One region of the Pseudodesulfovibrio nedwellii genome, then DNA from elsewhere that is predicted to be linked to it. Evidence: predicted binding sites of a transcription regulator. Region 1 holds the regulator's gene; each other region holds the start of a gene.
What was found. The regulator sigma-54, encoded in region 1, starts transcription at its own class of promoters, with help from an activator protein. The targets are predictions, from matches to a motif close to CTGGCACGGNNNNTGCTT.
Positions count from the first base shown of each region.

Region 2: a site for sigma-54 is predicted at 1,479-1,496, ahead of hpsG ((2S)-3-sulfopropanediol dehydratase). Genes of this name have one in related genera too.
Region 3: a site for sigma-54 is predicted at 1,169-1,186, ahead of SYK_RS10605 (flagellar hook protein FlgE). Genes of this name have one in related genera too.

Region 1 is NZ_AP026709.1:690,574-692,780, reverse strand. It holds gene lptB (LPS export ABC transporter ATP-binding protein) at 1-308, shown strand, start outside; gene rpoN (RNA polymerase factor sigma-54) at 547-1,956, shown strand; gene hpf (ribosome hibernation-promoting factor, HPF/YfiA family) at 1,992-2,207, shown strand, end outside.
Region 2 is NZ_AP026709.1:1,715,060-1,717,266, forward strand. It holds gene hpsG ((2S)-3-sulfopropanediol dehydratase) at 1-1,386, opposite strand, end outside; gene SYK_RS08040 (amidohydrolase family protein) at 1,891-2,207, shown strand, end outside.
Region 3 is NZ_AP026709.1:2,258,046-2,260,252, reverse strand. It holds gene SYK_RS10615 (Hpt domain-containing protein) at 1-336, shown strand, start outside; gene SYK_RS10610 (OmpH family outer membrane protein) at 411-965, opposite strand; gene SYK_RS10605 (flagellar hook protein FlgE) at 1,281-2,207, shown strand, end outside.

The DNA.
Region 1 (2,207 bases):
GTGGAGAACGACGGCGTCTTGAAATAGCCCGTGCGCTTATACTTGATCCTCAATTTATTCTTTTGGATGAACCCTTTGCCGGTATTGATCCTATTGCTGTTATCGACATTCAGGAGATCATTTCCGTGCTGAAAAGCATGGGGATTGGTATTTTGATTTCAGACCATAATGTTCGAGAAACACTCAATATTTGTGACAGAGCGTACCTCGTTTACGAAGGCAATGTCATTCTTGAGGGTTCCCCCGAAGAAATCGTTCAGAACAGTCGTGCCCGTCAAATTTATCTGGGTGAAGATTTCCGACTGTAAGTACTAATTACTTAACTTTCATGCATTCGCGATTTACAGGGTTCCTAAAGGTTGGTACACTTTTTTCATGCGACTTTCACAGTGCTATATCGTTAATAGTAACGGCATGTTATAACAATGTCCTTGCTTCGTTATCGCAGGTGTGACATACTCAAAACAGAATTATAAAGGTATGGCCGGAAAAGAATTCAAACCGGTAGTGTGAACGAGATCATATTAGCCTTTCGAGATATACATTATGGGATTGGAACTCAGACAACAACTCAAGCTTTCTCAACAACTGGTTATGACTCCACAGTTGCAGCAGGCAATAAAACTGCTGCAACTTTCACGTCTTGAGTTGCTTGAAACTGTTCAGCAAGAACTTATGGAAAATCCTTTTCTTGAAGAAAAGGAAACAGAAGCAGATGTTTCTGAACCTGCCGAAGTCCTTACTGAATCTCAAGCTGAGGAAGAACTGGTCCGCAATGCCGATTGGGAAAATTATCTCGGCGAATTTTCAAGCACTTCAAAGCAGGCGACCGGACGAGATTCAGAAATCCCGGAAGAGGGCATGTCCTTTGAGGCCCGCCTTGCTTCCAAGCCATCCCTTGAAGGGCACATCAATTGGCAGATGCGTCTTTCCAATTTTTCCGAACTCGAAATTGCTATTGGTGAAATAGTTCTCGGAAATGTTGATTCAAATGGGTATTTGCAAGCTTCTATCGAAGAGCTTCAATCAATGGTTCAGGCTTCGGATGCAGAAATTGAATCCACTATTAAGCGTATTCAGCGCCTCGATCCGGTAGGAATCGCCGCACGAGATCCACAAGAATGTTTGCTCGTTCAGATGGACGTTCTTGGCTATGATGATCCTATTCTTGTTTCATTAGTTACCGATCATCTGGAAGATCTGGAAAAGAATCGGTACAAGCCATTGGCCCGCAAGTTTAAGATTTCTATGGAAGAGCTCAAAGAATATCTGGACATGATGCAGACTCTTGATCCCATGCCCGGGACAAATTTTTCAAGTACTGAGCCTCATTACGTCAGTCCGGATGTCTTCGTTTATAAATATGGTGAAGATTTTGTCATCATCCTTAATGAAGATGGGTTACCTCGTTTGCAGATGAATGCTTTTTATATGGACTCCATGAAAGGTGCTGCCAATAAGGAAAAAGAATATTTTCAGGAAAAGATGCGATCTGCCGCATGGCTTATGAAAAGTCTGTACCAGCGTCAGAGAACATTGTATAAAGTAGTTGAGAGTATTGTCGGCTTTCAGAGAAACTTTTTTGAAGAAGGTGTGACAAAGCTCAAACCCCTGATCCTCAAGGAGGTAGCCGAGGACATTGAGATGCATGAATCCACGGTGAGCCGTATTACAACCAGTAAATATGTCTCAACTCCACATGGTATTTTTGAATTGAAGTTTTTCTTCAACTCAGCCTTGGATTTGAACGATGGTTCGCAGGTGGGTTCAGAGAGCGTCAAAGCGCTCATCAAGAGAATGATTGCAGATGAAGACACGAAAAAACCGCTCAGTGATGAACGGATAGGCGAAATACTTCAAGATGAACTTGATGTGAATATCGCTCGACGTACTGTCGCAAAATACCGTTCCGCCATGGGTATCCCGTCTTCATCAAAACGCAAGCAGTATTTTTAATCCTGTTTGCCGCACTCACAACCAGGAGGCAACGTATGAACATTAGCTTCACTTTCAAGAACTTTGAGCCGTCCGATCATCTCAAGGGATACGCTAAGAAGCGTTTTGAAAAAGTAGCAAGATACGTTTCCGATTCGGAGGCCGATCTCCAGGTAAATCTGTTGGTCGACAAATTTCGCCATAAGGCGGACGTTCTTTTGAATTCGGATCGCATTCACATATCGGCCTATGAGGCTTCTGAAGATATGTAT
Region 2 (2,207 bases), 1.0 Mb from region 1:
GGTGCAACCGGACACGGAATAGTCCATGGCCTGATCTAACGGTGCGCCCTTGGCGGTGTACAGCGGAATGATTTCTTCGTCGTTGATGAGTTTCGGGAAACCGGAACCATCCTTGATGGTCTCAGCAATCTCAGCGAGGAAACGCTCGGGAGAGTTGGAATGAATACGAGTTGCGAGGTCAGGGTAATTCAACGGGAACTCACGCTTGGACTCAAGGAACAAGTAAGTAAGTTCGTTGGTTGCATCATCACCGTCCGGGGTCTGTCCACCGATAGTGACAGCTTCCCAATGAGCATAACCTTCATTGAATTCGTTGCCTGTAGGGTTGATGTACAGATCAATGAACTGAGCCATTTCGACCCACATATTTTCCAGAAGTTCCTTGGCCTGTTCGGGAGTCAAAATGCCGGCCTTAATATCCTGCTCGTAGAAAGGAAGCAGGTACTGATCCATGCGACCGTTGGAGATGATGGCGGAAGCCTTCTGCTCAATACGGGAGAACATCTGAACGAACCATTGGGACTGAATAGCATCGCGGAAGTCTTTTGCAGGTTCGGCAGGCATGCGTTCACAACGGTCTGCCATTGCAAGCAGTTCGGCCTTGCGGATCTTATCGGTCTCAGCTTCTGCCTGCTCGCGGGCGAGGTCGGCGTGACGACGTGCCCAGAGGACAATAGCATCGCAGATGATAACCATGGCTTCATAGAAAGGACGTTTTTCCCAAGTCTGAACAGGACTTTCAGCGTCCAGCTCAGCCATTTTTTCAAGAGCTTCGCGTTTGATGTCGTTGAAGCCGCGCTTCAGGACCTTGTCGTAGTCATGTACCCACTGGAGAGCGGAACGGTAAGAAGACGTCTCGGAAACAACAAATTTGGACTTCAAGCCATGGTCGTCGTCGTAGGTGACACCGCGCAGGTCGTCAGGCATGGCGCCGTTCAGGTGCTCATGGTAGGTCTTGCCTTCCCAGTAAGGAGCGATCTCGTTGACAACGATGTCTACTTCTTCAGGGGTAATCTTGAAGGGACTCTTTTCGCGCTTGTCCAGATCCTTGAGGATGGAGTAAAAATCACCATCGATTTCAGGGTACAGGATGCCGTAACGACCCAGCTTACCGGAACGACCGGCGATGAGGGATTTAGGGGTGATGTATACGGACATCTTCTCAGCGCAGTTTTTCAACGCCTTGGCCCAACGCAAAACGAGGGGCTGACCTTCGGTCTTCTTCATGGATTCGGTAAAAAAGCGGGCGCGTTCGATATCAATAAACGGGGTGGTCATATGAAAGGAATCAAGCATTTCGTATACGCGTTCACGGCCCTCTCGGGTATCAACGCTATTCGCGATACGCTCTTCCTGTGGGGAAAGACAGCAGTCATAGTTCGTCATGATGGTTCTCCTGGTGAATGAAATTGTGTTAAACTCAATATTTTTTTGCCAATGTTGTGTTAAATCCATGCGCTCAAAACGCTATTCACCATGAGCAACTACAGTGCCAAACGCGTAACGTGTTGATTTTTAAAGATTATCTTCTATACCCTCATTATCTCCCCCCCCTTGAGAAAAAAAGCACTTGTGTTGTACCCATACAACAATCTGCTCAAATCAAGATAAATATCAATAGTTTATTAACACTGTTGCACTGTTGCACAGCGTGATGAATTGCAACCAAATGCGAAGATAAGTATGCGACCGAAAGACCTGAGGGAATTTTAATGAACAAAAAAAACGTCTGGTGCATATATTTTATGTAATGGGCTGGTAAATCGGGACGTGAATATTGTCACAGAAAGATAAAAGAGAGTCTGAACAGACAAGAAAGCAGCCGTGCATGGCATCACGCTTGCTATTTACGGAACAATCTCATGCACACAAATATAAGGAGAATACACCGTGCAAATAATTGATTTCCGTTTCCGTCCCAACACGCAGGCAACCATTGACGGCTTTACCAACAGCACCATGTTTAAAGGCATGTTTGCCAAGATCGATTTGACACATCTGGTGGCACAGGAAGTCCCGGAAGTTGTCGAAATGATCAAAAAGCACAACGTTGTAAAGGCCGTCATCACCGGCCGTGACTGCTCCATGACCTACGATGCTGCTGCTAACAACGAAGGCGTCATCTCTTTTGTAAAAGACTTCCCGGAAATTTTTCTTGGCTTCATGGGTGTTGACCCTCACAAAGGAATGAACGGCATTTATGAATT
Region 3 (2,207 bases), 1.6 Mb from region 1:
TTATTCGACAAGGATGCTTTTTTGGCAAGTTTGGCCGATGATGAAGAATTGGCATGCGAGCTGATAGGTGCTTTTTTGGAAGACTGTCCGCTAAGAATGCAATCCCTTCTTGAAGCGTTGGATGCGAATGACGCTGTCACGACTTCGAAAATGGCACATTCGCTCAAGGGCATGTGCGGCGTGGTTCGTACAGATGCTTTGTCCGAGCTTGCCTTTGATATGGAATTGGCTGCTCGTGAAGGAAAACTGGATTCAGTGCGTGTGATGCTTGCAACTTTTGTTAGTCTTTTGAAGCAGGTATATATCTTATTGAGAGAGTTTAAGGCTGATAGATAAAGACTTTTGTTGAAGAAAAAACAGAAGGCCTGTCCACAGCGTGGACAGGCCTTTATTCTTGAATGAGAGTTTTCTTATTCAGCGGGTTTGGTCTCTTCAGCCTTAACTTCTTCCGGGGCGACTGTTTCGGCCTTGGCTTCTTCTGGTGCGGCCGGAGCTTCGGGTTTGGTGAAGTCAACGGTCACGCCGTCCATGGCAGCAACAATGTCGCTGGTGATGTCGACAGTATCGCTGGAAGCGATGACGGACTGCTTGCTCAGGATGACTTCCAGGCCTTTTTCGGCGCGGTAAGCTTCCAATGCATTGCTGAATTCTTTTTCCACCAAGCCGACAACGCGTTGCTGCTCAGTGCCCATGGTGTTCTGCAATTCGCCCATGGCCAGTTTGTACGCTGCCACGGTTTCTTCGCTCTGGTTTTCCTGCATGGCTTTGTAAGCGGTTTCAGCCTTGGTCTGCAACGGCGTACCAACTTCCTTGAGGTATGCCATGGCGCCTTGAGCGACCTTGTTGTCTTTGAAGGCGGCTGCTTCGTCTACGACGCCGATCTTGACCGAGGTTTCCTGCTGGTTGCAGGCCATCAGGCCGAGGCAGAGGGTTGCAGCCAGAAGCAGGGTAATCATCCGTTTCATATTCTTTGTCTCCATTGTTTGGTTGATGTCACTCTTTTATAAAGTCGAGCTAGACTACGCGGGAGGCGTGTGGGTGGCAAGGGGAAACATGGTTGGCTCGGGTTCTTCTTTTGTGTGTAGGTAATTCAGGGAAATATGGGGCAGGGGAACGATATGCCTACTCCTTTTCATGGCTTTCGCGTTGAAATAACAACTGAATTCATATGGCATACACCTTGCTCATTCCTCTGGAGAGAAGGAATCGGGAATTTTTTTCCGGGAATGGGTCTCCTGGAGGTTCCCACCATATTCGGCAGAGACCGGATTGGAGGAAGTATGAGTTTTAGTAGTATGTATGTTGGGGCTACCGGGGTGGTCGCCCACAATGCCAGTATGCAGGTGGTGGCCAACAACCTCGCCAACGTTAGTACCACTGGCTATAAACGAGCAGACGTTCAGTTCGGGACGCTCATGAGTCAGCAGCTCGGAACGAGTGGTTCTCAGAACCAATCGGGCAGTTATGCCATGAGCCAAATAGGCAAGGGTGTAGGGGTGTCCGAAATCAGGACTATCTTCAAACCTGGGGCGTTGGAGAACACCGATACGTCCACAGATCTTGCCATTTCCGGGCAGGGGTTCTTTGGCGTACGCAACGTGAACGGTGCGACTGCCGGGGCCTCAAATTATACCCGTGCCGGAGCATTTCGTTTTAATAATGAAGCTTATCTTGTGAATGCTCATGATTACCGTCTGCAAGGGTATGCCATTGATCGCGAAACAGGCGAAGTGGCAGCAGGTGTTTCCGACATACAGCTTCCATATGAAGATGTCATAGTGGACGGGGAACCAGCTCGTCTAGTTCGTTCCGAACCGCTTGCAACGTCATCTGTGGAAATGGTTACGAACCTGAATCATTCCGCTGCCGATCTTTTTACCGATTCCAACAATCCGATGTTTTCCATGCTTCAGGCGTACAATACCACTCAGAGTAATGCCTCCACTCCATTCGGTGGAGATTTGCCTGAGTATTCTTCAAGTATCACCGTATATGATGAAGAAGGTGGCGGGCACGAAATGACGGTTTATTTTGACCCCGTCAGTGCCAACAATCTTTCGAACGCCGTGCCGGGATACAGCTATTGGGAATATCTTGTGGCGATGCCTTCCGAGTCTGACGGTTCCAGTGCCTATGGCACCTCTTCCGCAGGGTTAGCCGGTGTCGGAGTCCTAACTTTCAATGATCAGGGCATACTGGTGGGACAG